DNA from 4 places in the Anoxybacillus sp. ST70 genome. Region 2 is predicted to be linked to each of the others. Evidence: riboswitches for the same ligand, from Rfam matches in the RefSeq annotation. Region 2 holds a riboswitch; each other region holds the start of a gene.
The links. Region 2 has a riboswitch for S-adenosylmethionine ahead of K1I43_RS02820 (bifunctional homocysteine S-methyltransferase/methylenetetrahydrofolate reductase). Riboswitches for the same ligand answer to the same signal wherever they lie in the genome.
Positions count from the first base shown of each region.

Region 1: linked by a shared signal. The riboswitch ahead of K1I43_RS09105 (methionine ABC transporter ATP-binding protein) and the one ahead of K1I43_RS02820 (bifunctional homocysteine S-methyltransferase/methylenetetrahydrofolate reductase) in region 2 are both predicted to bind S-adenosylmethionine.
Region 3: linked by a shared signal. The riboswitch ahead of mtnK (S-methyl-5-thioribose kinase) and the one ahead of K1I43_RS02820 (bifunctional homocysteine S-methyltransferase/methylenetetrahydrofolate reductase) in region 2 are both predicted to bind S-adenosylmethionine.
Region 4: linked by a shared signal. The riboswitch ahead of metK (methionine adenosyltransferase) and the one ahead of K1I43_RS02820 (bifunctional homocysteine S-methyltransferase/methylenetetrahydrofolate reductase) in region 2 are both predicted to bind S-adenosylmethionine.

Region 1 is NZ_JAHZOF010000005.1:187,630-195,280, reverse strand. Features, by position in the region: gene K1I43_RS09115 (MetQ/NlpA family ABC transporter substrate-binding protein) at 1-234, opposite strand, end outside; gene K1I43_RS09110 (methionine ABC transporter permease) at 252-920, opposite strand; gene K1I43_RS09105 (methionine ABC transporter ATP-binding protein) at 910-1,938, opposite strand; SAM riboswitch class I at 2,013-2,118, opposite strand; gene K1I43_RS09100 (hypothetical protein) at 2,409-2,882, opposite strand; partial or broken gene K1I43_RS09095 (transposase family protein) at 3,095-3,761, opposite strand; gene K1I43_RS09090 (hypothetical protein) at 3,899-5,122, opposite strand; gene K1I43_RS09085 (ABC transporter ATP-binding protein) at 5,115-5,720, opposite strand; gene K1I43_RS09080 (hypothetical protein) at 5,738-6,643, opposite strand; gene K1I43_RS09075 (hypothetical protein) at 6,823-7,350, opposite strand; gene K1I43_RS09070 (response regulator transcription factor) at 7,537-7,651, shown strand, end outside.
Region 2 is NZ_JAHZOF010000001.1:534,364-542,014, reverse strand. Features, by position in the region: gene metH (methionine synthase) at 1-3,027, opposite strand, end outside; gene K1I43_RS02820 (bifunctional homocysteine S-methyltransferase/methylenetetrahydrofolate reductase) at 3,020-4,867, opposite strand; SAM riboswitch class I at 4,937-5,039, opposite strand; gene K1I43_RS02815 (YajQ family cyclic di-GMP-binding protein) at 5,130-5,621, opposite strand; gene K1I43_RS02810 (BMP family lipoprotein) at 5,789-6,754, shown strand; gene K1I43_RS02805 (methyl-accepting chemotaxis protein) at 6,764-7,651, shown strand, end outside.
Region 3 is NZ_JAHZOF010000001.1:362,315-369,965, forward strand. Features, by position in the region: gene K1I43_RS01910 (pyridoxal phosphate-dependent aminotransferase) at 1-1,073, opposite strand, end outside; gene K1I43_RS01915 (carbon-nitrogen family hydrolase) at 1,171-1,965, shown strand; SAM riboswitch class I at 2,053-2,152, shown strand; gene mtnK (S-methyl-5-thioribose kinase) at 2,225-3,394, shown strand; gene mtnA (S-methyl-5-thioribose-1-phosphate isomerase) at 3,405-4,439, shown strand; gene K1I43_RS01930 (sugar ABC transporter substrate-binding protein) at 4,436-5,548, shown strand; gene K1I43_RS01935 (sugar ABC transporter ATP-binding protein) at 5,545-7,038, shown strand; gene K1I43_RS01940 (ABC transporter permease) at 7,035-7,651, shown strand, end outside.
Region 4 is NZ_JAHZOF010000002.1:8,035-15,685, reverse strand. Features, by position in the region: gene K1I43_RS03260 (alpha/beta hydrolase) at 1-342, opposite strand, end outside; gene K1I43_RS03255 (gamma carbonic anhydrase) at 425-955, shown strand; gene K1I43_RS03250 (phosphatase PAP2 family protein) at 1,029-1,547, shown strand; gene metK (methionine adenosyltransferase) at 1,593-2,798, opposite strand; SAM riboswitch class I at 2,919-3,027, opposite strand; gene pckA (phosphoenolpyruvate carboxykinase (ATP)) at 3,202-4,794, shown strand; gene K1I43_RS03235 (hypothetical protein) at 5,712-6,080, opposite strand; gene K1I43_RS03230 (hypothetical protein) at 6,143-6,790, opposite strand; partial or broken gene K1I43_RS03225 (IS982 family transposase) at 6,840-7,651, opposite strand, start outside.

The sequences.
Region 1 (7,651 bases), on a different contig from region 2:
TTTATCAGCTAACGCTTTATTTGGTAACACGTAGTCTTGGAACGTCACGATTTCCAATTCAATCCCTTTTTCTTTTAAAATCGGTTTTGCTTGCTCTAAAATTTCCGCATGTGGCACATTTGATGCACCAACGACAAGCTTATTTGTTTTTTCTTCCGCACTTTCGCTTTTTCCGCAAGCAGCAAGCGCTAAAATAACAACTGCAGCAACAAGTAAAGAGATCCATTTTTTCATTTGTTTCTTCCTCCTTTTTATCGTTTATCTATTTTAGAAGTGACAAAGTCACCAATAAACTGAATAATAAAGACAATGACTAAAATGAGCACAGTTGCAACAAATGTCACATCGTTATTGTTGCGTTGGAATCCTTCTAAATACGCTAAATTTCCAAGCCCTCCAGCACCAACAACTCCTGCCATCGCTGTATATCCAACGAGCGCAATCGCTGTGACTGTAATTCCAGATACAAGTGCAGGAAGCGCTTCTGGGAGGAGCACTTTCCAAATAATTGTCGATGTCGTCGCCCCCATCGCTTTTGCTGCTTCAATGACACCTTTATCAATTTCACGAAGCGCAATTTCTACCATGCGCGCATAAAACGGTGCGGCACCGATGATGAGAGCTGGTAACGCAGCGTTTGCTCCAAGAATTGTACCAACAACAAGTTTGGTAAACGGAATAAGCAAAATAATTAAAATAATAAACGGAATCGAGCGGAAAATGTTGACGAACGACGCAATGGCACCGTTAACGAGACGATTTTCCCATATGTTTCCCTTAGACGTTAAAAACAGCAATAAACCAAGTAAAATGCCAAGCACAAACGTTGCTATAACAGAGATAGCTGTCATATACAATGTTTCCATCGTCGCCGCCCATATTTTATCCCAAACGACGTTCGGAAATAGTTCATTCCACATTCGCCAACACCTCCACTTCAACTTCTTGCTGGCGAATAAAAGCGAGTGCTCGCTCAATTTCTTCATTCGCACCGTCTAAATGAATGAATAACACCCCATATGAACCGTGATGCGTTTGCGAAATTTTCCCTTGCAAAATATTCACATTTAGATCAAATTGACGAATAAGCTGTGTAATGAGCGGTTGCTCAGCCGCTTCGCCGACGAATGTAAGCTGAACAACTTGGCCGTTCGGATATCGTTCGAGAAGATGCAACATGGCTTCTTTCGTTTCCTCCGGCTCCGTCACTTGTTGGACGAATCGTTTCGTAATCGGTTGCTCTGGCTTACGGAATACATGAAGCACTTCGCCCATTTCAACAATTTTTCCGTTTTCCATGACCGCTACGCGATCGCAAATTTTACGAATAACATGCATTTCGTGTGTAATTAACACGATCGTTAAACCGAGACGTTTATTAATATCGACGAGCAAATCTAAAATGGAGTCCGTCGTTTGTGGGTCAAGCGCTGATGTCGCTTCATCACATAACAACACTTTCGGGTTGTTCGCTAACGCACGCGCAATGCCGACGCGCTGTTTTTGCCCTCCGCTCAATTGCGACGGGTATGCATTTTCTCTTCCTTGCAAGCCGACGAGTTGAATAAGCTCATCGACGCGCTTCATCCGTTCCTCTTTCGGAACACCGGAAATTTCTAACGGGAAAGCAATATTTTCACGTACAGTCCGCGACCAAAGTAAGTTAAAATGTTGGAAAATCATCCCGATTTGCTGACGCGCTTGTCGTAATTGTTTCCCACTAATTTTCCCCATATCTTTTCCATCAACAATCACTTCACCGCTTGTCGGCTTTTCTAGCCCATTTAACAATCGGATGAGCGAACTTTTCCCCGCTCCGCTATAACCGATGATGCCGAAAATTTCTCCTTCTGCAATATGCAAGTTTACATGATCGACCGCAGTCACATTTCCGCTTGCCGCTCTGTATACTTTCGTTACGTTTGATAAAGTAATCACGTCGCTGTCACCTTCCTTCCATGAAAAAAGCCTTTCTGCTCAAGAGAACAGAAAGGCGTTATCATCCATTCTGTCTCTTATCTCTCAAAGCAAACGCTTTGTGTGAATTGGCACCATTTCAGCAGCGCTGACGGTTGCCGGGTTTCATCGGGCACATCCCTCCACCTCTCTTGATAAGAGCGCTTTTAAACGCTTTATTCAGTTAACGTTTTAATGTATTCAAGAATGATGCTGAACTACGAATGTGAGTATATCATCGAAAGAAGGACGATGTCAATAAAAAATTTTTTGACTTCAATATAAGGAATCATTATGTTGCTAATGTCGGGCGACCGAGCAACAACCGCTTACGCGAAAGCGTAAAGGGCTGATCCAAAACACTAATACGTTTTCGATCAGCCCCTTCAGTCCAAAAAAATGAGGGTAAACTTTTCGATTGTATCTATATAGCTACAGGCTGAGTGAATACATTAATCACATTCTTCTTTTGTAATTCTAATCGTTACATAAACTTTATGAAATGAGTCATAGTAGTCGGCTTGTGCAACACTGGGAGTATACCATTTATCAAGTAATTTCAAGTAAGAGTCGGTGTTTTCTAAAGAATAAATCCCCGTAATCGTAGAAGTCTTAGTTGTTCGATTTCGATCATAAGTAACTGTCATTGTGACCGTACCATACATACTCTGAACTGTTTTCGTCTTTTTATTTCCTCGAACGATAGTATCAAGTGGGGTAATTTTTGACTTTGAATTGCTTAAATCGGCTATTGAACTCCCTACTGTAGGAGTAACTGTAATTGTTACATTCCCCTCTTTATATACTTGCTTCTGGAGAGTACTAGCTTCAGTTGTAATTAACGATCCAAAAAACCCCTCTAATGACAAGGTAAAAGCAAATGCTAGGGTAGTAGCTAAAACCAAATTTTTAAATTTAATTTTCATTACTTTTTCTCCTCACATCGTATATTTACTCATAATGCTAGTTGAACATCAGTACCGTGGATTTTAGAGATCTTAATTCTTATTTAATTGATTACTCATCCGAGATATGCTATGTTAGCCTGTTTTAGATAAAAATCGGAAGTTCTTTATTTTAACTTATACATTGCTTATGCTCCTCCTAACTTCAAAAAATTCTTGATGCAGCGATGTTTCACGCGAGTGAGCAGACGAGACGAGGCCAGTGGACGAGCTCGACGGATGGCGGTGGTTAAAAACGAAGACAGGTTGTCTTGCACATGTTGTTTTCTTGGACGCAGCTCAGCATGAACGATATAGCCTTCCTTCCCTGCATACGCAAACAACGGCGTAAAACCATCAAATCCTTCATCCGTTCGACTCACTCCTTCTTTTTTCGTCGGAGTTGTCAAATGGAGAGCTATCTACATCAAGTTGGAGCCATGTCGTCCTCCCTTTGATCCAACAAGGGGACGAGGCGGCATGTCGTTGAATCAGCAGACACATGAACTCCTCCAAAGGAATTGTTTCGGTCATTGAAAGACAAGCGAGCTGATCGAGGTGCTATCTTAACGTTTGGGAAGAAGGCACGTGCTGAATACCCAGCGATGTCGAAAACATATCGTCCTGACGATACGCTTCGATATGATCAACATCCGTTTTTCCTGTGGCAGGCAAGCCGATCATCGAGCGAATGACATCGCTATGTGAAATGTGCACATCTCGACGAACGGTTGGGAGCCGAAGCGGGTTTACTCGTTTATCCAGTTTTCTTTAATGTAGTAAGTAGCCAACAAGAGCAAGCACCGCACTTGGAGTCACCGCCTCATCTGTCCATACAAATCGAATCTGGAAATCTTTCATCGCATTCACCTACTTGATGAAGAATCATCAACGTCGTTTTCCCTTATCGTATCAACGGTTTGCATCCATTGTAAAGATGGGTTGTCACGGATTTAGGTACTCAACTACAGTTACAACAAGAAAGCTTAACTGACCGTTTACTCAAACTCCTTACTTAGCTTTAATAAGTCGATAATATTTTTAAAACAATATGACTGCAAAATATTTTTCACAATGATGCGATAAACTACCAATATAATGATTAATAAAATGACCAATACATATGCAACATATAGAAAGTGGTAAACAGGAATAAGCCATATGCTGATAAAAATAGAGTATATAAATATAAAAATAGTTACTTTTTTAAAAACAGTTGAAATATTATATGAATATATTGAGTGAACTTCCTCTGAACTATATCCATATTGTTTTAGTATCCCCATATCTTTTTGTTGTATTTGCAAATAAGCCCGAAAAGAAAAAATAAGGTATAAGGCTGCAACAAGAACGATCGCTCCCGATAGTAAAGAAGCAATAACAGCTGTATTTCGCATTGACAATGTAAAATCATCGAACGCTTTAAATACATAGCGAACGTGATATCCGTACTGTCCAAGGTTTTCGGCGATGCGGTCAATATCCGATATTTTATCTACATAAACGTACATACTTTTTAAAGCTTGGACACCAAAAGGATTATTGTTATCATATTCTCTTTTAAACTCGATCCAATTTGTACGGAAGGACGTTTCGATTATTTTTTGAAATGTTTGATTCCCAACATATAATGCACTACTACTTAACATATTTTGATCTTCACTATATAAAACGAAAGGATTTTTTTCGATAATCCCCTGTTTATTCTTTATAAGGAAATTAGAGATATAGCGACTACTCAGTCCCCCCTCCTCCATCTGAACAATAGGAATTTTTAGATTGATTTCTGACTCCTTTGATTTTGAACAAGCATACCCAATATTTAAGGGGCAATCCCCTAAAAAACGGGCAGCTTCTTCATCTAATGCATAAATAAAATACGTGTTTCCTCTTTCATCTTGGACACCGAAGTTCAATTGATACATTTTATATATATGTATGCCTTTATATTCAGAAAGAACTGATCTAATTTCATTTTCGTCATTAAACTTTAGTAAACGTGCGTGATCATTCTCTTCAGTTTTTCCTGTAATTTCGATCATCCGCACATTTTCATTGCTTATAAAATCTTCATCTACTTGTATATATTGTTTGAATAGAAAAAGAAACGATGTCGAAACTAGAAAAAGAGATAGCAGAAACATCACGATAGATATCTTTAAATATGAATTTGATTTTTTTAATATAAGTTCCGCTACTTGCTTTTTTATTTTTTTATCCATTACGTAATTTTCCTCCTGCCATTGCTAGTCGAATAGCATTTGAAAAAAGTTCTACACACTCATGGGTCACGATAATACATAATTTATTTGTAAAAATAGTTGAAATCATCTCTGCAATAAGGTATTGATTTTGTTGATCTAACCTTGATAAAGGTTCGTCAAACAAAACGACATCTGGGTCATTCATAAATAAAAGGGCTAATTGTACACGACGCCTTTCACCACCAGATAACACAGCGATTTTCCGATCAATCAAATTCTCAATACGGAATAGCGCTAGGGCTTCTACTGATTTTTGTTCAAAATATCGATTATGTTTATAAACAGCAACATATTTTATATACATGTGCTCTTTTACAGTTAATTTAGAAAATAACATGTCATCTTGAAAAAGATATTCAATTTTTATACTTTCTTTTTTTTCTACTTTTCCTTCATCCACATTTATATATCCTGCAAGAATATTCAACAACGTTGTTTTCCCACAACCACTTTGTCCACTAATTACATATGTTCGTCCATTTTCAAACCGAAATGTTACATTATCAAGCACTTTCTTTTCATAAAAACGTTTCGTTACATGTTTTAACGTAATCATTTTTATATCACCTTTTTCTATCGGACAATAATCTCTTTCCTTCCTTCTTGACTGTAAACAACGACTTTCCCACGCTCTGTAGAAAAATCAATAACATCCTTTACAGAAACAATTTTTTTATTTGTTTCAACTTGTATAATATCTAGCAACAAATCTCCATCACTATTCGGATACATTTGTATAAGCAATCGATTTTCTTTATCAATATAATTTATTAATTTCTTTTTAAAGGTTCTACCATTATCCGCATATATTTTTTCCTCATCCGAACGATATAACACCCCATCAATTACATAAAGCTCCCCTGCTTTTAAGCCATTTTCAACTAACCGTGGTCGGTTATTTTCATTAGACAAATCTAAAACATACATTGTGTAGTAGTCCTTGTAAGGTTCGTAAACCGTGTAATAAAGTTTCCCATGCATAATCACGCCGTAAGACACAAGCCCTTTTACATGCGAATACTTAATAAAACTTTTCTCTCTCTCATCCCAGCGAATAATCGATCGGCTTACTTCTTCCCCATCATTATCCAAATACATTCTAATAAAAACATGATAGTTTCCATCATCGGCTAGCGGGAAAATAGCCTCCCCTTTTCTTCCAGCATACACCTTCTCAATCTCATTTCCTTTAATCGTAAAAAGACTAAAATCTCTTCCTGTGCTATCTCCAGCCGTATAATAAGGACTTTTTGTCGAAAATGCATAAACAATATAGTTTGGCTGATTCGTTTGCTGCTTGATTGTATTCGTTGCAAAATCATAAGCAACCAACTTCTGCGTGAATCGATTATACAAAATTTTACATTCTTCACTCTCAGAACATATGGGGATTGCGACATATTTTTTTTGTTGGATACTTGTTTCATCGCATCCACAAAGTAAAGAAAAAACAATAAAGAAAAGAAAGACCCTTTTCATCACTCTCATCCTAATAATTTAGAATTTATATTGGGGGTGTCCCAAAATTAACAGGACACCCTTTTTCATCAGCATATATACGCACGAAACACTTTCATGAAACTATATCCTTTTATCTCTCTTGAAGAAACACGACATTTTTGGTCAGATCCTGGTTAGCAGTTAACGAAGAACAACGATTAAACTCCTGCCGAAATATAAAAAGTTCTCGGATCTCCCTTCAATTTTACGTAAGCCGTGTTAATGGTAGAGATCGTGTCAGAACGATAATCTTTATAAGGCGAAATAATAATGTTGGATCGCCAAGAAGAGTTGTTTGCTCCATTACTATTTTCCCAATACTTCACTTTTGTCTGAATAGTCTGCCAAGATGAGGATGCTCCTGCGCTAGCTCCGTCCCCAGAAACCCCCATCGTAATGGAAGCAGAACTTCTCAAAGAAGCAGAACTATACCACTCGGTTTTAATCGTTTCTACTACTTCATTCCCACTATATACCGCTGAAACTTGCCAATCCCACTGTATAGTATTCCCAGAATAAGTCGCTGAAGTAGAACGCCACACATTTGAAGTTAAAGTGCCTTTCCCTCCAGGGATAAGATAGTCTTTCGACTGAGAAATAGCAAATACCTTTAGGCTTGGAGAAAAATAGAAAAATGAAATAACTATAGCAATAGATGCGGTTATTTTTATCCATTTAGCATTCATGTATCTATCAAACTCCTTCTCCCAAAATTAGCTGATCAGCTATTTTCAATTTACCAAAAATAGAAAAGAAAAGAATCCGTATTTTCCGCCAATTTTTCGGCGAAAATCCGCCATTTTCTTCAAAATAAATGACAAAGTTCATTAAATGAAGTACAATTTAGTAAAAAATAGTAGAGGGGAAATCGCATGGCTGTTCGTACATTGCTTGTTGATTCCGATCCTATCTATTTGCTTGGTTTGGAAAAATTATTAGAAAAAGAAAGAGGTGTACATATTGTCGGTTCTGGTTCTTGTATTGATT
Region 2 (7,651 bases):
ATCGAGCACTCCTGCTCCAGCTGTCACAGCAAATAGCCCGACGTAGTCGATTTGTTCATTCGAAAGATAATCTGCTAAGCATAAATGCGGCGCTTTCGTTTGTCTTGGAAACGTAAACGTTTCAATGACCGTTTGTTGATCGCGCGGATCGTAAATGATCACCGTATCGCCGTCGCTTCTGGATGGGAAAAATTGATATACCGCTTTCGGTGCAAGGGATTTTGTTTGTTTTGCTTCAGCGAGCAGCTCATCGATCAACTCTTTTAACATGATTGCTTTTTCGTTTCCTTCTGCCAACAGCTTTTTTACATTTCCTTTTAAACCGAGATGGTGGCCAAGAAGCATTTGCCAATTGACGTACGGTTCAATATGTGAAAGCGGAATGTCTTTTAATATATGTTTTTCTGTATCGGTCGGAACGTAAATCGGTGCCCGCTTCACATTTGACTTTGTCATGACAGCGACTGTGCTTTGCCGTTCGATTGTTTGTTTCGTTTTTTCTTTTTTCTCATAAGAAATGTCTTGTTGGACGATACGGTTGGCAAGCATCAATCCTTCCATCGCATCTTTCGCGTATAAAACGATGCCGTCATATTCGGGCGCGATTTTCGTATCGGTAAATTTGCGTGAAAGAGCGGCGCCGCCAACTAAAATTGGCAAGGAGATGCCTGCTTGTTTTAAGTCTTGCGCAGTGAGCACCATTTGTTGAGCCGATTTTACAAGCAGTCCGGATAAGCCGATCATGTCTGGCTGTTCGTTTCGCACCGCTTCGATGAGCTGCTGCGGCGTGACTTTAATGCCTAAATCGACGACGTGAAACCCGTTGTTGCTTAAAATAATATCGACTAAATTTTTTCCGATGTCGTGCACATCGCCTTTGACTGTTGCTAGCAACACTTTTCCTTTGACGCTCGTTTCGTTTTTTTCCATATACGGCTCTAAAAAGGCGACGGCCGCTTTCATCACTTCTGCGCTTTGCAACACTTCGGCGACGATGAGCTGATTATCGTTAAATAGGCGACCGACTTCGTCCATTCCGTTCATCAGTGGACCGTTAATAATGTCAAGCGGACTGTACGTTTGTAAGGCGAGCGTCAAGTCTTCGATAAGCCCATCTTTCGTTCCTTCAATGACGTATGTGGCAAGCCGCTCTTCTAACGTCATATGGACGTTTGTTTGTTTCGGTTGTTTCGTTTTATCGCGATAAAATTGAATAAATGCGTTTAACGTTTCATCGTTTGTGTGAAATAACAACGCCTCTGCTAAGCGCACTTCTTCTTCAGGAATGGACGCAAAGCGCTCTAATTTTTCCGTATTGACGATCGCGTAATCAAGCCCTGCTTGCGTGCAATGGTATAAAAAGACGGAGTTTAACACTTCGCGTCCGACAGGTGGCAAACCAAATGAGACGTTGCTAATGCCGAGCATCGTTAAACAGTTTGGCAAATGTTGTTTAATGAGGCGAATGCCTTCAATCGTTTCTTTTGCTGCGCCAATATATTGCTCATCTCCTGTACCGATTGGGAAGACGAGCGGATCGAAAATAATGTCGTGCGGTGACACGCCATATTTATTGACAAGTAAATCGTATGAACGAAGGGCGATGTCCAGTTTTCGTTTCGCTTCAATGGCCATTCCTTGTTCGTCAATTGTGCCGACGACGACCGCTGCACCGTATTGATGAAGAAGCGGGACAATTTTTTCAAATCGTTCTTCCCCGTCTTCTAAGTTAATGGAGTTAATAATCGCTTTTCCTTGGGAATACGATAACGCACAGGCGATGACGTCTTCATCGGTCGAGTCGATGACGAGCGGCACTTTCACTTTTTTCACGACTTGTTGAATAAATTGTTCCATATCTTCTTTTTCATCGCGGTCAGGGTCCGCTAAACAAATGTCGATGACGTGCGCTCCATTTTTCACTTGTGCGCGCGCAATTTCTGCCGCTTCTTCATATTTGCCTTCCGCGATGAGCCGTTTAAACTTACGTGAGCCAATGACGTTCGTTCGTTCCCCGACAAAAAGCGGCCGCATCGTTTCATCGTATATCAACGCATCAATGCCGGATACTGCATGCATGGCAAACTGTTTCGGGATGACACGAGGTGGAATGTCGCGCACCGCTTCAGCGATGGCGCGAATATGTTGTGGCGTCGTGCCGCAACAGCCGCCGACAATGTTTAGCCATCCTTTTTCAGCAAATTGGCGAATTTTTTTCGCAAGCATGTCTGGCGTTTCGTGGTAGTGCCCTTCTTCGTCAGGAAGCCCGGCGTTTGGATAACAGCTGACGGCCGTGTTCGCTAATGAAGCGAGCGAGCGCAAATGGTCGGTCATAAATTCCGGACCTGTGGCGCAGTTTAAACCGACGGCAAAAGGTTTCATATGTTGAATGGAAATAAAAAACGATTCGATCGTTTGTCCGGCAAGCGTCGTTCCCATCGGTTCAATCGTTCCAGAAATCATCAGCGGCACCCGTTTTCCGACCGCTTGAAACGCTTCGGTAATGCCGAGAAAGGCGGCTTTGACGTTTAACGTATCTTGGCACGTTTCTAACAACAATAAATCGACGCCGCCAATTAATAGCCCGCGCGCTTGTTCTTCATACGCAGCAACGAGCTCCGTAAACGTCGCTCCGCCTGTGACAGAAAGCGTTTTTGTCGTCGGACCCATCGAGCCTGCAACGAAGCGCGGCCAATCGGTTGTCGTATATTTTTCCGCTGCTCGTCTTGCAAGTTTCGCTGCCTCGATATTTAACTCAAGCGCTAAATGGCCGAGATCATATTCGTCTAGGACGATGCGCGTTGCCCCGAACGTATTCGTTTCGACAATGTCGGCCCCTGCGGCAAAATACGCTTCATGGATGTGAGAAATGACGTGTGGGGCGGTGATCGTTAAATATTCGTTGCATCCTTCATATGCTTCACCGCCAAAATCGTCCGCAGTTAAGTTGGCCGCTTGAATCATCGTTCCCATTGCACCGTCAATAATTAAAATTTTCTTTTCGAGCTGTTCAAATAAACTAGCCATAATAAACCGTCCTTTCTTTTGCGAGCCGCTCTTTTTCATGAATGTAACGAACGAGTTCGACCGTCATATCGTAACGTAAAAATGGGGTAATTAAATAAATGCCTTGGAATAAATCGAACGCGGCATCGATGAGCGCTTTGGCGATCGCTAATCCTTCTTTCGTTGATTGAACACGGTCGTTTGCGCACATGGCCATGCGGTTGCGAATGTCATCAGACAATGTAATGCCCGGCACTTCGTGATGTAAAAAGTCGGCGTTGCGTGCGCTTGTGAGCGGCATAATGCCGATGTAAATCGGCGTCGGTAAATGTTTCGTCGCTTCATACACGTCTTCGATTTGTTTTTCGCTATAAAGCGGCTGTGTTAAAAAGTAGTGCGCCCCGCATTCAATTTTTTTCTCTATCCGCTTTACTGCTTTATCTAAATGGCGCACGTTCGGATTAAAGGCGGCAGCGATCGAAAAGTTCGTCTTTTGTCCGAGCGGTTTGCCTGAGTACGACAGTCCTTCGTTAAATTGGCGAATTAACGAAATGAGGTCAAACGATGATAAATCGTAGACGGACGTCGCGCCTGGAAAGTCGCCTACTTTTGACGGATCGCCTGTTAAAGCGAGCACGTCGGTCATGCCGAGCGTATGAAGCCCCATTAAGTGCGACTGCAAGCCGATTAAGTTTCGATCGCGGCATGTAATATGAATGAGCGGACGCATGCCAAGCTGTTGTTTGACGATCGTGCCGACAGCGACGTTGCTAATGCGCGGTGTCGCAAGCGAGTTGTCGGCAAGCGTTAAGGCATCAATGTTTGCTTCTTTTAACGCTTTTGCGCCTTCTAAAAATGTCGTTAAGCCGAGCTTTTTCGGTGGATCGAGCTCGACGATAATCGAGCGTCGCGTGCGAGCGATGTCGGCAAGAGAAGGGGCTGTCGTTTGTTTTTCTTCTTGGACGACGATCGGATGGCGCTGTTTGACTTCTTTTTTATATACAGGCGTGCGATCGGAAAGGGCGCGAGCAATGGCGGCAATATGTTTTGGCGTCGTACCGCAACAGCCGCCGATGAGCCGAACTCCTTGTTCACGAAAGGCGCGCGCCGTTTCTTCAAAATATTGTTCGCTCGTTTCGTAAATGAAGCGACCGTCGCGATATTGCGGCAAGCTCGCGTTCGGATATACCGATAAAAAAGCGCGTGTAGGAATCGGTACTTCTTCTAGTGAGCGCAACATATGATATGGGCCGAGATGGCAGTTTAAGCCGACGACATCAGCCCCAAGTCGTTCTAATTCGGTCAGCGCTTCAGCAAGCGGCATCCCGTGTTGCAGGACGCCAATATCATGCAACGTGACGTGGGCGATGATCGGCAACGTCGTTTCTTTGCGAGCGATGGAAAGAACGGTTTGCAATTCTTCGAAATCGTAATATGTTTCAAGCAAAAGCCCATCGACACCTTCGTTTAACAACACATACAGCTGTTCACGAAATGTTCGTTTCACTTCTTCAAGCGAAATCGCGCTTTTGTTCGTGCTCCGTAGTCCTCCGATCGTACCGAGCACGTAGGCGCGCCCTTTTGCCGCTCGTTTCGCCAGTCCGACCGCTGCTTCGTTTATTTTTTTTACGTCATCTTGCAGCCCGTAACGTGCTAGTTTTACGTAGTTGGCGCCGTATGTGTTCGTTTGAATGACTTCTGCGCCTGATTCAATATACGCCTCATGAATATGGACAATTTCTTCAGGCTTTGTGACGTTTAATTCTTCAAAACAACGATCGATGCCGTGCGCATATAATAACGTTCCCATCGCTCCATCCGCGATGACGATGCGTTCTTTTAAATCATCTAATAATCCCACGTCCATTCCTCCGTTTCTTTGTTTAAAGTAAAAAAGTCCTCTCCATAAGAAGAAGACTTGACGCGCTCCTTCTTATCTTCCAAGCGAATCGCTTGTCTGGACTTAGCACCTTGACGATCGTCAGGTTGCTGAAGGTTCATCGGGCCAGTCCCTCCCCTTCTCTCGATAAGATGTTGTATGAAGTTACTCATAAATGTAACTGATTTTTTAGAAATATTCAACTATTTTATTTAAGAAAAGAAAAAGAAGGCAAAGTGCCTTCTTAACGGTAGTTGACGAATTGAACGTCAATCGGTAAATCTGCCTCGCGAATGGCGGCGATTACTTTTTGTAAATCGTCTTTACTTTTGCCGCTGACACGAATTTGGTCTTCTTGAATTTGACTTTTTACTTTTAAACCTGTATTTTTAATGATTGTGTTAATTTTTTTCGCATTGTCTTTGTCGATGCCTTGGACGAGTTTCGCACGTTGGCGCACCGTTCCGCCAGATGCAGCCTCTACTTTTCCGTATTGAATGTTTTTTGTCGGCACGCCGCGTTTAATGAGTTTGCCGATAAGCACATCTTTCAGCTGTTCAAGTTTAAACTCATCGTCAGAAATGAGAATGAGCTCATCTTTTTCAAGTGAAATGTCGCTTTTGCTTCCTTTAAAGTCGTAGCGGTTTTGAATTTCTTTTAACGCGATGTTGATGGCGTTCGTCACTTCTGACAAATCGACTTTCGACACAATATCAAACGAACTTTCTTTTGACATATGAATCACCTCGGCATAAATTCGTTGTGCTTCCATTATAGTCGATTGTTGGCATACGAACAACTTTACAAAGTTTTTATATATAAAAAGTAAACAAAATGTCGGAATGTGTCGATATAATAAATGAAGCGGGATTTGATTGAAAAGTAAGGAGATGAGGAAATTTGATGAAAAAAATGATTTCACTCATGATGGCATTCGTTTTATTGCTTGCCGCAGGGTGTTCGCAAACGAGTTCTTTTCAACCGAAAGATCGAATAAAAATAGGCATTATGTTGTCAGACGTCGGACTCGGTGATCAATCGTTTAGCGATTCGGCATTTAAAGGATTAATGAAAGCGCGCGATGAGCTAGGTATCTTTTTTGACTATCGTGAGTTAAAAGAAACCGAGACGTATGAAAAAGGGTTAACAGAGCTCGTTGAAGCAGGGAACGATCTCGTCATCGGATTAGGTTTTATGGTGCAACAAGATTTAGAAAAAGTCGCCAAAAAATATCCGAAACAGCAATTCGTCTTAATTGATGCGGTATCTGATTTACCGAACATTACATCGATTACGTTTAAAGAAGATGAAGGAAGCTTTTTAGCTGGCGTAGTGGCTGGCATGTTGACGAAAACAAACAACGTTGGTTTTGTTGGCGGAGCGGATGTGCCGCTTATTCGCAAATTTGCGAACGGCTTTATTCAAGGGGTAAAAGCGGTTAGACCAGAAGCAAAAGTGCAAGAAGTGTACGCTGGCAATTTCGGTGATGATAAACTTGGGGCACAAATTGCGAAACAAATGATCGCAAACGGGGCCGACGTCTTGTATGCCGCGGCTGGATTTACAGGTGTCGGTGTGCTTCGCGAGGCGGAAATGAATAAAAAATATGCGATCGGTGTCGATAGCGATCAATATTTTTATGCGGAAAAAGCAGTGGTCACATCGATGTTAAAAAATGTTGATGTCGCATTATATACAGTCATTAAACAATACGTTGAAACGAAAGAAGTGCCAAAAGGGACGGTTCAGCTTGGCTTAAAAGAAAACGGTGTTGATTTGGCGCCGATTCGCGTCGTGACATTCACTCCAGAGCAACAAGCAACGCTTGAAAAGTGGAAAGAAAAAGCGACAAACGGCATCGCAAAATAAAGGAGGAATATGATGACGATTAAACAACGGTTATTATTTCACTCATTAGCCACACCCGTCATTGCGGGGGCGATTATCGTGTTTATCATTATAAATATGCTTTCGATTCAATCGTCGAATCAAGATTTTGTTCCGCTCATGATGAAAGCGCAACATTTGCAGGCAGAGCTAAAAGCGACGAAACAAAGTTTAAGCAACTATGCTTACAGTCCGACAGAAGGAAATAAACAAGAAGTGATCGTTCATTTAGCGGAATCGGAAAAGCTGCTTCAAGCATTAAATAAAGGGTTAACTGAGCCGTATTTTCGTTCTGCACTTGAGCAAGCGAATAAAAAGTTTGCTGAGCTTGCGAAACAATCGAACGAAGCGCTTGATGCAAACCATGTAGCGGAAGTGCGCCGCCAGTCGATGCGCGCGGAAGGGGTATTAAACGATGTGTACGTCGTCAACACGTATGTGAGCGAATATTATACGTACATGCAAAAAACGTTACAAAAGCAAATTGATCGCGTCATTACGATTTCACTTGTGGCGATTGCTGTCGTATTATTGTTTGCGGGATTTAGCGGCGTCCGTTTAACGCAAAAAATGTCGACGCCGTTGCGAAAAATCGCAGAAAACGCAAAACAAATCGCCAACGGCAATTTGCGTATTGAGCCTGTAAAGTATAACGGAAAAGACGAATTGGCCGATTTAAATGCGGCGTTTACGACGATGGCCGATCAATTGAATGCATTGCTTCAATCAGTCGATACTGTCAGTAAGCAAGTCGAAGCGTTTGCGAAAGAAATTGATGAAGAAACAAAAGTGTTAACAGAAATTAACAACCAAGTCGCTGTGTCAACAAACGAATTATCCGCAGGGGCGCAAAGCATTTCCGAAGATTTGCAAAGTGCG
Region 3 (7,651 bases), 170 kb from region 2:
AAGCCGATGCCTGGGGCAACGGCGACATGTGCTTGTTCAAGTAAAAGATTGGCAAACGTTTCGGACGTATATCCTTTTGGCACCGGAAGCCACGCAAAAAAAGAACCTGCTGGCGCTTGCACGTTCCAGCCGATGTCGTTTAATGCACGAATAAACGTATTCCGTCTTGCTTCATACGTGGCGACAAGCTCATCGACGCATTGTTGCGACTGTAAAAGCGCGACCGCTGCCGCTTCTTGAATGGCGCCGAACATGCTCACATACAAATGATCTTGCAAAACGTTAATCGCTTCGATCATGCTTTCGTTGCCGACCGCAAAGCCGATGCGCCATCCTGCCATATTGTACGTTTTTGAAAACGTATAAATTTCAATGCCAACGTCTTTCGCCCCTTCGACTTGTAAAAAGCTGACCGGCTTTTTCCCGTCAAACCCGATCGCCCCATACGCAAAATCATGCACGACAGCAATGCCGTATGTTTCAGCAAACGAAACGGTTTCTTTAAAAAACGATTCCGTTGCTGTCGCACCTGTCGGGTTGTTCGGATAGTTTAAAAACATCAATTTCGCTTGACGAACGACGTCTTTGTTTAACTCCTCATAATCGGGCAAAAAGTCGTTTTCCGCCCGCAGCGGCATCATTTCCATGCGCGCCCGCGCAAGCACAACGCCCGACCAATAGTCCGGATAACCGGGATCGGGAACGAGCACGACATCGCCGGGGTTTAATAAACAAAGCGGCATTTCAACGAGCCCAGCTTTGCCGCCAAATAAAATGGCGACTTCTTTTTCTGGATCAATGGTTACCCCATACTCCCGTTTGTAAAACGTCGCTACCGCTTCTTTCAAAAACGAATACCCGCGAAACGGGGAATATTTATGGTACGCTGGCTTTGCGACCGCCTGTTGCATTGCGTTTACAATATGAGCAGGGGTCGGCTGATCCGGATTTCCTTGCCCAAGATTAATGACGTCATGCCCTTCAGCAATGACCGCATTGACTTTTTGAACGAGCGAAGCAAAAAATTGCTTCGGTAGTTGCTGTAACAAGTTCGATTGCGGAAATGTTTTCATTTTTCGCACACCTACTTCACAAAAAGGTTGAAATTCTAGTCATGTATCATATATCGTAAAAATCAAAATGTAAAGAAAATTTTTCGAGGTGAATGAAATGAATATCGCTTGTATACAAATGGACATTGCGTTTGGAGCGCCTAAAAAAAATAAACAAACGATCGTGCGCTACATGGAACAAATGGCGCGTGACGTCGACGTCGTCGTATTGCCAGAACTATGGACGACAGGATACGATTTAACGAGATTAACAGACATCGCCGACGAAAACGGCGAAGATACAAAAACGTTTCTTTCCTCGCTTGCGCGCACGTACGATGTGCATATTGTCGGCGGATCGGTAGCGAAAAAAACAGACAAACAAATGACGAATACGATGTATGTCGTCGACCGAAACGGTCATGTCGTTAGCGAATATAGTAAACTTCATTTGTTCAAATTGATGGATGAACATATGTATTTACACGCTGGGGAGACGTTACACGTTTTTCAACTCGCTCACACGACGTGCGCAGGCGTCATTTGTTATGACATTCGTTTTCCAGAATGGATTCACACCCATGCGCTTCACGGAGCCGAAGTGCTATTTGTCGTCGCGGAGTGGCCGCTTGCTCGCCTTCATCATTGGCGTACGTTATTAATGGCGAGAGCGATTGAAAACCAATGTTACGTCGTCGCCTGCAACCGCGCTGGAAAAGACCCGAACAACACATTTGCTGGTCATTCGATGATCATCGATCCGTGGGGAAACGTGCTCGCTGAAGGGGACGAACAAGAAACGGTCATTGCGGCGAATATTGACATAAACGAAGTGCAACATGTGCGCGGACGCATCCCGATTTTTGCTGATCGTCGCCCAGACGTGTATAAAATTTTTGAAAAAAAGGATTGACAAACGAGCATGAACCGATGTATGATTCGAATCAAGCGAATTCACGAAACTTTTTCACTGTTAAAAACATTCAAATAACGATAAACACTCTTATCAAGAGCAGGTGGAGGGACGAGCCCGATGAAGCCCGGCAACCGGCGATGACGCACGGTGCTAATTCTTGCAGCAGTAGGCTGAGAGATAAGAGGTGCGAAGCAAACTTCAAACCTCTTTCATTCAGCGAAAGAGGTTTTTTATTTATGTCAAGGGAGGAATTTGTATGTACGAACCGTTAACAGAACAAAAAGCGATCGCCCTTGCTGTTCGGTTAGGGCTTTTTGGAAAAGATGCTCTTCTTTCATGCAAAGAAATTGGCGATGGCAACTTAAATCTCGTGTTTCGTATCGTCAACGAGCGCACAAACGACAGCATCATCATCAAACAAGCGTTACCGTATGCGAAAGTCGTCGGCGAAAGCTGGCCGCTCACGTTAAAACGGGCGACGATTGAAAGCCAAGCGTTGCGCACTTTCGCAAGCTACGTCCCTCAATACGTTCCGAAAGTATACTATTCTGATGAGTCTTTAGCGATTACAGTGATGGAAGATTTATCGCATTTACAAATTGCTCGTCGTGGGTTCATCGAAGGAAAAACATTTCCGAACATTTCTGAACATATCGGCGAATTTATCGCGAAAACAGCGTTTTACACGTCCGATTTCGGCATGAACCAACAACAAAAAAAGAAGCTCGCACAGCAATTTACAAATCCTGAACTTTGTAAAATTACAGAAGATCTCGTATTGACCGACCCGTTTTTTGACCATGACACAAACAACTTTGAAGCCGAACTTCGCGCAGATGTCGAGCAGCTTTGGCAAGATGACGCATTAAAACGCGAAACCGCAAAATTGAAACGGCGCTTTTTAACGAAAGCGGACGTCTTGCTTCATGGCGATTTACATACAGGAAGCATTTTCGCAAGTGACGATGAAACGAAAGTGATCGACCCAGAATTTGCATTTTACGGTCCAATCGGCTTTGATCTCGGGCAATTTTTCGCTAATTTGCTGTTAAACGCCCTCGCTCGCGATGAACGTGACCGCAAACCGCTCTTTCATCATATCGAAAAAACGTGGGACGTGTTTGTTCGCACATTTTCTGAACTTTGGCGTGAAAGCAATGAACCGTACGCGACCGTTTCTGGCGTGCTTCATGACGTGCTTCGCGATGCCCTCACAGAAGCGATTGGATTTGCTGGCTGTGAAGTCATTCGCCGAACAATCGGTTTAGCGCATGTCGCAGACGTTGACGAATTGTCGCTTGAGCGCCGACTTGATGTGAAACGTCACGCGCTTCGCCTCGGACGCGAGCTGATCGTACAGCGTGAACAATTGCCGATTCATGCGATCAAACAACTTGTGCAACAAACGGTACATGTGAACAGCTAGGAGGAAGACAATGAAATCTGTACAATGGCACGATACACATATTACGATTTTAAATCAACAAGCATTGCCTCATAAGACTGAATATTTAGAATTAAAACATATCAAAGACGTATGGGATGCGATCGTGACGTTAAAAGTGCGCGGGGCGCCAGCCATCGGCATGACCGCCGCCTACGGCTTAGCGCTTGCGGCAAAATCGTATGAAACGAACGACTTAGCGCAATTTCATGCCGAGTTAAAACGAGACCGCGACTATTTAGCTAGCTCGCGTCCGACCGCTGTCAACTTATTTTGGGCGCTTGATCGGCTCATGAAAAGCGTCGCGCAAGCAAAATCCGTCAACGAAGCGAAAACGACGCTCATTCATGAAGCGATTTGCATTCAAGTAGAAGATGAAGACGTATGCCGCCGCATCGGCGAACATGCCCTTTCCCTTTTTCAAGACGGCGATCGCATCATGACGATTTGCAATGCAGGAGCGATTGCGACGGCGCGCTACGGAACGGCACTTGCTCCGTTTCATTTAGCGAAAGAAAAAGGAATGACGCTTCATGCGTACGCTTGTGAAACGCGGCCTGTGCTGCAAGGAGCAAGGCTCACCGCTTGGGAGCTTTCACAAGCCGGTGTCGATGTCACGCTCATTACCGACAATATGGCCGCGCAAACGATGAAAGCAAAACACATTTCCGCTGTCATCGTCGGCGCAGATCGCATCGCCGCAAACGGCGACACCGCCAACAAAATCGGGACGTTCGGTCTAGCCATTTTAGCTAAAGCGTTTCGCATTCCGTTTTACGTCGCCGCTCCGCTCTCAACGATCGACTTACAGACGAAAACAGGCGATGACATTCCGATTGAAGAACGCGCAAAAGAAGAAGTGACGCATATCGGCGGCGTGCGCATCGCACCGGACGTGAACGTCTACAACCCTGCATTTGACGTCACACCGCATGAACTCATTACGGGCATTATTACCGAAAAAGGGATCATTTTTGGCGATTACGCAACAAAACTACCAACATTATTTGAGGGGGTTTTCGCATGAGAAACATATGGCTTGCCTTCGTGCTCATTTTTGCGCTATTAGCCGGATGCACGAACGAACAAGATGCCGTTTCTAAACCGGCGCAACAGCCGAAAGAAGAAACGAAACAAACGAATGAAACAACAGGAGCGGACATTCCAGCCGCGCTAAACAAACCGATTAAAATTGCCGCCATTATGCAAATGTCGATCGGCACCTTTTCATCGCAATATATCGCAGGTGTGAAAGAACAAGTCGCCAAATTTGGCGGCGAGGTGCAAATTTATAACGCGGATAACGATTTAACAAAAATGGCATCGTACGTCGAAACGGCGATTAACCAAAACGTCGATGCGATTTTATTAGATCATGGGCGCGCGGATGCGCTGAAAGCCCCTGTGGAAAAAGCGCTCGCCAAAGGCATTCACGTCGTCGCGTTTGATAATGATTTAAACATTCCGGGTGTCACTGTCATTGACCAAGACGATTACAGCTTAGCATGGAAAACGTTAAAAACGTTAGCGGAAGATTTAAACGGTGAAGGCGAAATCGTCACGATTTGGGTCGGCGGCTTTACGCCGATGGAACGTCGTCACGTCATTTACGAAGCGTTTCAAAAACGATATCCGAACATAAAAGAAGTCGCCAAATTCGGCACAGCGAGCGCAAATACCGCTTTAGATACACAAACGCAAATGGAAGCGATTTTGAAAAAATATCCGAACAAAGGCGATATTGATGCGGTATTTGCGACATGGGATGAGTTTGCCAAAGGAGCAACGCGCGCCATTCAACAAGCAGGTCGAACAGAAATTAAAGTGTACGGCATCGACTTAAGCGATGAAGATTTACAAATGATTCAACAACCAAATAGCCCATGGGTCGCAACAACAGCAACTGACCCAGCGGAAGTCGGGCGCGTGCAAGTGCGCTTTGCGTATCAAAAAATTGCAGGCGAAAAAACGCCAAACATTTATTCACTTGAACCGCATTTAGTCAAACGTTCCGACTTACCAGATCAACAAGTGTCGATGGGCGAACTGCACAACTACATTTCGAGCTGGGGACAATCAAACGTCGCTGTCTCTCCATGGATGAAAACGCTCGAACAACAGGTGAAAAAGCAATGAGCGGGCTTTCCATGAAACAAATCGTCCATTCGTTTGGCGATGTCACCGTATTAAACGGCGTGAACTTCCATGTCCAACAGGGCGAAGTTCACGCCCTTTTAGGTATGAACGGCGCGGGAAAAAGCACGTTAATGAACATTTTAGCCGGCCATCTTCAACCGACCGAAGGAACGATTGACATCGACGGACGGTCGTATACGTTTTCTTCCCCAAGAGAGGCGAAGCGGGCTGGCATCGGACATGTCGTACAAGAAGTGGACGCGGCGTTATTTCCTGCCTTGTCCGTGTATGAAAACGTGCTCGCTGAACAAATTGCTGAACAATCGAACAAGTTGTTTTCAAAAACGAAAAAGCGGGCATTTGTTTTCCAGCTGCTTGAGCACGTCGGTTTAGCGCATGTATCGCCTGATGCGCTCGTTCAAACGTGCACGCTCCATGAAAAACAGCTCATTTTACTCGCCCGCGTCCTTTCTTCTTCCGCTCGCTATATTATTTTAGACGAGCCAACCGCTTCGTTAAGCGAACAAGAAACGGAACGACTATTTTCGATGATCGAACAATTAAAAGCACAAGGTGTGTCGTTTATTTATATTTCGCATAAATTGCACGAAGTCAAACGCATTTGCGACCGGATGACGATTTTGCGCGACGGCCATGTCGTGTATGAAGGTGATGTGTCGCTACCGACGGAACAAATCGTGCGCCATATGGTCGGACGGCAACCAAAAACGCGCAACACTTTTGCGCGGGAAAAAAGTGGCGAAACGATTTTTGAAGTGAAACAACTATACATTCCGAAAACGAAAACGACGGTTGATTTACGTGTACAGCGCGGGGAAATTGTCGGCATTGCCGGCATCGTCGGCGCGGGAAAAACAGAATTAGCAGAAAGCATCATCGCTCATGTGAACACGACAGGGGAACGCATCGTGCGCGGGAAAAAACAGACGTGGACATCGCCAAAAGATGCGATTGAAGCAGGCGTTTGTCTTATCCCAGAAGAGCGCCGCAAACAAGGGCTATTTATGAACGAGACGGTAGAAAAAAATTTAACGGCTCGTCTATTGTCAAACATTTCGAAATGGAAATGGATAAACAAACGCCGCGAGCGCACGATCGCCACATCGCTCATTTCATCGTTACATATTCGTCCATCCTCGCCGACCGCACTGGCGAAAAACTTAAGCGGCGGCAATCAACAAAAAGTCGTCATCGGCAAATGGCTACAAACGAATAGCGACGTATTTCTTTTTGACGAGCCGACAAAAGGCATTGATGTGCATGCCAAAGAGGAAGTATTTTCGATCATTCGCTCGCTTGCTGAGGAAGGAAAAGCGATCATTTATTTCACGAGCGAGTTTCAAGAGCTGCTAAATATCGCACATACGATTTATGTGATGGTCGACGGTCGTTTCATAAAAAAAATAGACGCCCAAGAAGCGACATATGAACAGCTCGTCCATGATACAACGGGAGGTGAAATGAGATGAAATTTTTATACAAATACGGAACGATGATCGCGATTGTTGTCGTCATTAGTTTTTTCAGCATCACGCTCGATTCGTTTTTTACGTATGCAAACTTTAGCGACATTTTACGTTCGATTTCCATTGTTACGCTCGTGGCGATCGGCATTACGTTTTCATTAATTGTCGACGGTTTTGATTTATCGGTCGGTTCAACCGTCAGTTTAGCGACCATTGCAAGCGCCTCCGCGCTCGTTTTACATCGTCAAGAGCTTTTCGTTGCACTCATCATTCCGCTTCTTCTCGGCGCACTCGTTGGATTGCTTAACGCCTTTCTCATCATTCGCCTTCGCCTGCCTGATTTATTGGCGACGTTAGCCGTCATGTATATCATTAACGGCGTGCAATTGACGTATACGAAAGGATTTTCGATTTACAACGACATGCCGCTTCCAGAAGGCGGAACGGCGCCGGGAAAATTTATTCCATCGTTTTTATTTATCGGACAAGGAGAGCTGTTTGGCATCCCATTTTCTGTGTTGCTTATGCTTTTTGTCGTCGTTTGTGCTCATCTTTTTTTAACGTATACAACATTCGGACGCTTGTTTTACATGACGGGCGAAAATCGCGAAGCAGC
Region 4 (7,651 bases), on a different contig from region 2:
CGGGGACGATAAAATGACACCGCGAACAGGCAGTCGCTTTTCTTGCAATGTGCGAATGACGACAAGTCCTCCCATGCTATGACCGAGTAAAAAAATAGGCTGTTCATACACGCTTGCTTCATGCACCCAACTCGCGACCGCTTCTATATATTCGTCAAATGAATCAATATGCCCTCGTCGGCTACGCGATGTCGTTCCTTGTCCTGGTAAATCCCCTGCAACGACATGAAAACCGTGCATACGAAACATTTCAATGAGCCATTTATACCGACCGTGATGTTCGGCAGCACCGTGAACGATGACAATTGTGCCTTTTGCGTTTTCTCCTTCCCATTTCCACATAAACATCCCTCCTTTATATTTACGAATAGACGAAAAATTTGTACACTAAATATAACAAAATGAAACGAAAGGGACGAGCCAAATGATTTATCCATATAAAGAACATACACCAAACATTGCGTCTTCCGCTTTCATCGCCGATTACGTCACCATTACAGGTGATGTAACGATTGGAGAGGAAACGAGCATTTGGTTTAACACCGTCATTCGCGGAGATGTCGCACCAACGATCATCGGCAACCGTGTAAACATTCAAGACAATTGTGTCCTTCACCAAAGCCCAAACAATCCACTGATCATTGAAGATGATGTGACCGTCGGCCATCAAGTTATTTTACATAGTGCGATCGTAAGAAAAGAGGCTCTCGTCGGTATGGGTTCTATCGTTTTAGACGGTGCTGAAATTGGTGAAGGGGCTTTTATCGGTGCCGGCAGTCTTGTGCCTCAAGGAAAGAAAATCCCTCCTCGCACACTTGCGTTCGGACGCCCCGCAAAAGTAATTCGAGAATTAACCGAAGAAGATGAGCGTGAAATGGCACGAATTCGCCGCGAATATGTCGAAAAAGGACAATATTATAAGTCGCTTCAATTAAACAAACCACGCAATAAATAAGCGTGGTATTTTTACATTGTTTTATTATTGACTTAACATATATATTTTATCATAAATTCAGGGGGATTTGCTTATGTTGCGAAAATGGTACGATTGGGAGTGCAAGTTGTTTTACAGCATTAATCGTTATTTTGATCGGAAGTGGCTTAACGCGTATTTTCGCTCGATTACGCACATTGGAGGAGCGACATGCTCGATTACAACCGTATTGCTAGCCATTTGGTTGCTACGTGACGAATGGCAGGATGCTGCTATCGCGAGCGCGGTCGCATTGGCACTTAGTCATATTCCTGTCGCAATGATGAAAAAAATGTACCCACGCAAACGACCGTATATTTCACTTCATGACACAAAAGTAACAAAAAATCCGTTAACTGATCATTCATTTCCATCCGGACATACAACCGCAATATTTTCTGTCATCATTCCATTTTTACTATACGCTCCGGCATTAACGATTTGGCTCTTGCCCATCGCGTGTAGCGTCGCGATTTCGCGCATTTATTTAGGACTTCATTATCCATCTGATGTGCTTGCTGGCTGTATGCTCGGTACATTAGTTGGCATCGCTTCATTTTCTGTTCTTACTTAAAAAACAAGAAAGGAGAGCTACATCTTGTAACTCTCCCTTTTTTCCTTACTTCGCCAACTGTAACGCTTGTTGTTTTAACACTTCTGCTTTATCTGTACGTTCCCAAGGAAGATCAATATCTGTGCGGCCAAAGTGACCGTAAGCAGCTGTCTGTTTGTAAATCGGGCGACGAAGATCAAGCATTTTAATAATGCCCGCTGGGCGAAGATCAAAGTTGTTGCGCACCACTTCAATTAATACATCTTCAGATACTTTGCCTGTGCCGAACGTATCAATTGAAATCGATACAGGTTTTGCAACACCGATCGCATACGCTAACTGCACTTCGCATTTATCGGCAAGACCCGCTGCAACAATGTTTTTCGCTACGTAACGTGCCGCATACGCTGCTGAGCGGTCTACTTTCGTTGGATCTTTTCCTGAGAATGCCCCGCCGCCGTGACGTGCATAACCACCGTATGTGTCAACGATAATTTTACGTCCTGTCAACCCTGCGTCACCTTGTGGACCACCGATGACGAAACGTCCTGTTGGGTTGATAAAATATTTTGTGTTTTCATCGATCAATTCTGCCGGAACGACAGGTTTAATGACATGTTCTTTAATGTTGCGCACAATTTGATCTCGTGTAATTTCTGGATGATGTTGTGTAGAAACAACGATCGTATCGATACGTACAGGTTTGCCGTTTTCATCGTACTCCACAGTCACTTGCGTTTTTCCGTCTGGACGTAAGTACGGTAAAATGTCTTCTTTACGCACTTCTGCTAAACGGCGTGCAAGCTTATGTGCAAGAGAAATTGGTAGCGGCATAAGTTCTTTCGTTTCGTTGCACGCGAAGCCAAACATTAATCCTTGGTCACCTGCACCGATCGCTTCGATTTCTTCATCTGTCATTTGTCCTTCGCGAGCTTCTAACGCTTTGTCAACACCCATCGCGATATCTGGCGACTGTTCATCAATTGACGTCAATACTGCGCACGTATCTGCATCAAAGCCATATTTTGCGCGCGTATAGCCAATTTCACGAATTGTTTCACGAACAATTTTCGGAATATCTACATATGTAGATGTTGTAATTTCTCCACTCACTAACACAAGTCCTGTTGTTACACTCGTTTCGCACGCCACACGCGCATTCGGATCATTCGCTAAAATCGCATCTAAAATCGCATCGGAAATTTGGTCACAAATTTTATCCGGATGCCCTTCCGTTACAGATTCAGATGTAAACAGACGACGTTTAGGCATTCAAACATTCCTCCTCAGTATAGTGACAAATGATACGGTACTCATCCCTCTTATTATGGTCTATCGTGAAAAAAACCTTTCCCTCAGAGGAAAGGTTTTTGCATTTGTCTGCGCCTTTCACTCTTATCGTTCAAGGGCGTTCCCTTGCCACAGGTTAGCACCTTTTCACGTATGTGACGGTTGCTGGGTTTCATCGGGCCTGTCTCCCTCCACCAACTCGGGATAAGAGTATCCGTTCATTTCAGCATCATATCACATCGGTACAGAGCAAGTCAACGTTTTTTCTCCTGTCATAGTCTCGAAAATAAATTCAAGAAAAATACACGAATTAGTATGGACTATTTATTAAAATGTGTTATACTTTTTACATAAAGATAAATCAAACAAAGGTAGGTTTTGTCCAATGAATTCCATTGAACTGACAAACAAATTATCAACACTCTTACAAAGGGATGGGGTTTTTCATAACTTATCTGTACCGCGATTAGTAGAAAAAGTATTAACTCGCAAAGAAGGCGTCCTCACTTCGTCAGGTGCAGTTTGTGCAACAACTGGAAAATATACAGGTCGTTCTCCAAAAGATAAATATATTGTGGAAGAACCATCTGTGAAACATAAAATTGATTGGGGAACTGTCAATCAACCAATTTCTGAAGAAGTATTTGATAAACTGTACAACAAAGTGATCGATTATTTAATGACGAAAGAAGAAATATTTGTATTCAACGGCTTTGCTGGAGCGGATCCAGCTTATCGCTTGCCAATTCAAGTTGTCAATGAATTTGCTTGGCATAACTTATTTGCCCATCAATTGTTCATTCGTCCAACAACAGAAGAATTACAAACGCATGAACCACAATTTACGGTCATTTCTGCACCGACATTTAAAGCAGATCCAGCTGTTGACGGCACACGTTCAGAAACGTTTATTATCATCTCATTTGAACGTCGTACCGTGCTGATTGGTGGAACAGAATATGCAGGGGAAATGAAAAAATCGATTTTCTCTGTGATGAACTTTTTGTTGCCAGAACAAGGAATTTTTCCAATGCACTGCTCAGCAAACGTAGGTCAAGAAGGAGATGTCGCGCTCTTTTTCGGTTTATCAGGTACAGGGAAAACAACGCTTTCTGCCGATCCAAACCGTCGCCTAATTGGCGATGACGAGCACGGTTGGTCAAATAACGGCGTGTTCAACATTGAAGGCGGATGTTATGCGAAATGCATTAACTTATCACGCGAAAAAGAACCACAAATTTTCGATGCGATTCGCTTCGGTTCCGTATTAGAAAACGTCATGATTGATCCAGACACACGCATACCAAACTATGACGATGCAACGTTGACGGAAAATACGCGCGCAGCATATCCGCTTGAAGCAATGGATAATATCGTTCAACCGAGCATTGCAGGTCATCCGCATACGATTGTCTTTTTAACAGCTGATGCGTTTGGTGTATTGCCTCCAATTAGCAAATTAACGAAAGAACAAGCGATGTATCATTTCTTAAGCGGCTATACAAGCAAGTTAGCGGGAACAGAACGCGGAATTACCGCACCTGAAGCAACGTTTTCGACATGCTTTGGATCACCGTTTTTACCGCTTCCTGCAACACGCTATGCAGATATGCTCGGGCAAAAAATTGACGCTCACGGCGTTCAAGTATTTTTAGTCAATACCGGTTGGACGGGAGGCGGATACGGTGTTGGTGAACGAATGAAGCTATCTTATACGCGTGCGATGGTGAAAGCGGCGTTAGAAGGCGAATTAAACAACGTAGAAACCGTTCAAGACCCGATTTTCGGTCTGCATATTCCGCTTCACGTCCCAGGTGTACCGGACGAAGTATTACTGCCAAAAAGCACATGGGCAGATCAAGAAGCATATGACCAAAAAGCAAAAGAACTTGCGGCGAAGTTCCGTGAAAACTTTAAAAAATTCACAAACGTTGATCCACGCATTGAACAACTCGGTGGACCGATCGCAATCGAGTAGGAGGAGGTGATTAACCTCCGTCCTCTCACACCACCGTACGTACGGTTCCGTATACGGCGGTTCAATCAAGATCAGTGACGCAAGAAATTTTTTTGATTTAAGAGCATCGTTCTTCTTCCTTCCGTAAATAGCTGATCTTCTTATGCCAGTCGTCACTCCACCCTCCAAGAGATCCCCCACGGGATTCACCGTTTCCTTTCTCTTGGGAGGCACTTCGTTTTCTGTGTTCATCATGACGGACTGAAGCCAAGGGCTATTTTCTCTTGATTGTTCGGTTCTTCCGAATCGTTCTAGACCGATTCGTACGACGACCTCTGCTGACTTCTGATGGTTCAGCTACTTATCACGAAGTAGGTTATGAAGCGTACTTCACGTATCCATCAGACCTCCTCGGGTAAGAGTGCAATCTTTCCTTCCACCTGTCTGCTTCATTTACTCTGTATCACCTTCGGCAGAAAGGGCTTTGTTTTGTTTAGAAAACTCATCCAATGATACCCAACAGCCTTATATGAAGTTCGTGTTCCTCAGACCGGAAGTTTGCCGCCCGCTTCCTTCAGATTCCGCGTCACCACGGACACCCTTGCGTTAAGCTAACTGCTACTTCTGCCTTCGCAGTTCGGGACTTTCACCCTAGAGATTGCACCCATGCCGAGCGCACTAAAAGCGCCAAATAACCCTCTTTGAGAGGATTATTTGGCATGCCTAAAACATGTGGTATTCTTTTTCTTCGGCTAATGATCACAAACATGGTGTATGGATACAGCGACGCTTAACCACTAAACTTGAAGGGTGTGTAATCCTAACCTATAATCCACTTTAATTTCCTTAAAAAAGTCGCTCACAGGTGTTTTTTATATAATTCTTTATGTTACCTTATATTTAAATTTTTGGTATCCAAATATTTTAGTTCATGTCTTTCATTCACTTTCTTTCCTTTTCATGAATAAAAGAATTATGAGGAAAACAAATAAAATAAGTGTAATCCATAAGGAAATAGAGTAAGCCTTTTTGAATAACTGAATAGTCCATACTGGTGCCCAAGCATCCTCCCCTAGTAGCCAATATGCGATCACATTTGAAATTCCAATACCTTCTGTATTCGGTTTCAGTGATTGATAATAATTAAGTGCTAAACTAATACTGCAAACTATGGATACGAAAAAAAGTGCAGTAATTGTCATAAGGAGTGTTTTAGATAAATTTTTTGTTCTTCTATAGAATAAATAAGTAAAAATTAAAAGAGTAATTAACAAAATGTAATAAAAATAAAGTTCTGGATTGAACATGATTTCACTCCTAATGAAAAACTTAAGGGAAGTAGATATCTACCCCCTTTAAGATTTTTTAATTATTTATTGTTTTCCTCTTTTTTCTTCTTAACATCTTCTAATAACCAAGAAAGCGCATGGGCAAAACCATTGTCTTTTTCGTGTTTCAAGAAATATTTATCTCCTGTTGTATCAGCAAGGAAAGTAACTTGATCATTTTCAATTGCTGTTAAATCTTCATGACTCACAAAACCGTACATATCAATAAAACCAACAAACTCCGCATTGTATTCCTCTTTAAGTTGTTTTTTCACCATACTAACATGTTTCTCCTCTACGTGTGGTTTAAAGGCAAGTGTTATACGCTCATCACCTTTTACAGCACGTGCTACAAATTGTTGAGGATTAACTTTGTGTTTCTTTACAAATTCCTTTAATTCCTTAAATTCTAATGGCCGAGAAAATGTGATAGTGGTATTAATATCCTCAACTTTTTTGTTCTTAATTTCATTATTTTTTTCGGTAATAAGTTTCTTGTATTTTTCTACACCCAATTCTGTTTTCTCAATATTTTTATACTGCTCTATTAGATTCGATTTATCAAAAGTTTGTTCCACTTCTTTATCCCCGCTAGAAGCAGCATTCCCAATTTCAACTATATTAAAAGTAAAGGCCAACGCACAACCTAGTCCAGCTACTGCCAACAAAAATTTTTTGCTCCAAGCCATCTTATTGACCTCCTTAAATAGTTACTATACCCGTGGTGCTAGTTGGGTGCTAGCGCTCAATTAGTCCGAGTGTGACAAGTGAATAGACCAACAAACGCCATCGAGTGCCACTTCAAACCCTGAAATGGGGTTGGCACAAATGTTTGTAATCCGATACTGATTGGCAAGGACAGAGAACACCTCCTCAATCACTTTTCGTTTATCTTTGATCCATCCCTCCCATGGTGACGATGAGTAATGCTTCTGTTTTCTGCGAGATGGAGTCCAGAAGGTAATTTGATATTCCTTATATATCTTTATTTATAAATAATAACTATAAATAATAACCAAAAATCCCTCGTCACCCAAATTGTAGAGATGGGGAACTTGTGTCATGGCTGTTTCAGCGGCGACTCGATCGTGACAAAACGCTTCTGCCACCTCATATCCCATTGGCAATCATTGATCGGTCACTTCAAGATAGAGCTTAAATCCGTAGTACCACTTCTGTTTCGACGCACAATACCCGATGTCAGCGATACCTTAGAATTGTTGGACGCGATGCATTCTTGCATTATGGAACAACTCGATCGACATACTGTCTACGACTGCATAGGCATGGCGTTGTCCACGTTTAGCGAGCTCAGCGAATCCATTTGACCACGGAGGACAACGCTCGACACCGTCGATTGTACCGAAACCGTTCGATAAACTGTCGGTTGGTGAACAGGTTTCCCTCCACAAAGCAATGCCATGTCCGTTTAGAAGAAAAGCCCAACGGTTTTCCTAATAGATAAATGGCAATGATCACGGCATCTTCTTGTTTCACCAATGATGATTGCGGCGCTGCAAATATAGTTAAGAAAATGGTCGCATATTGTT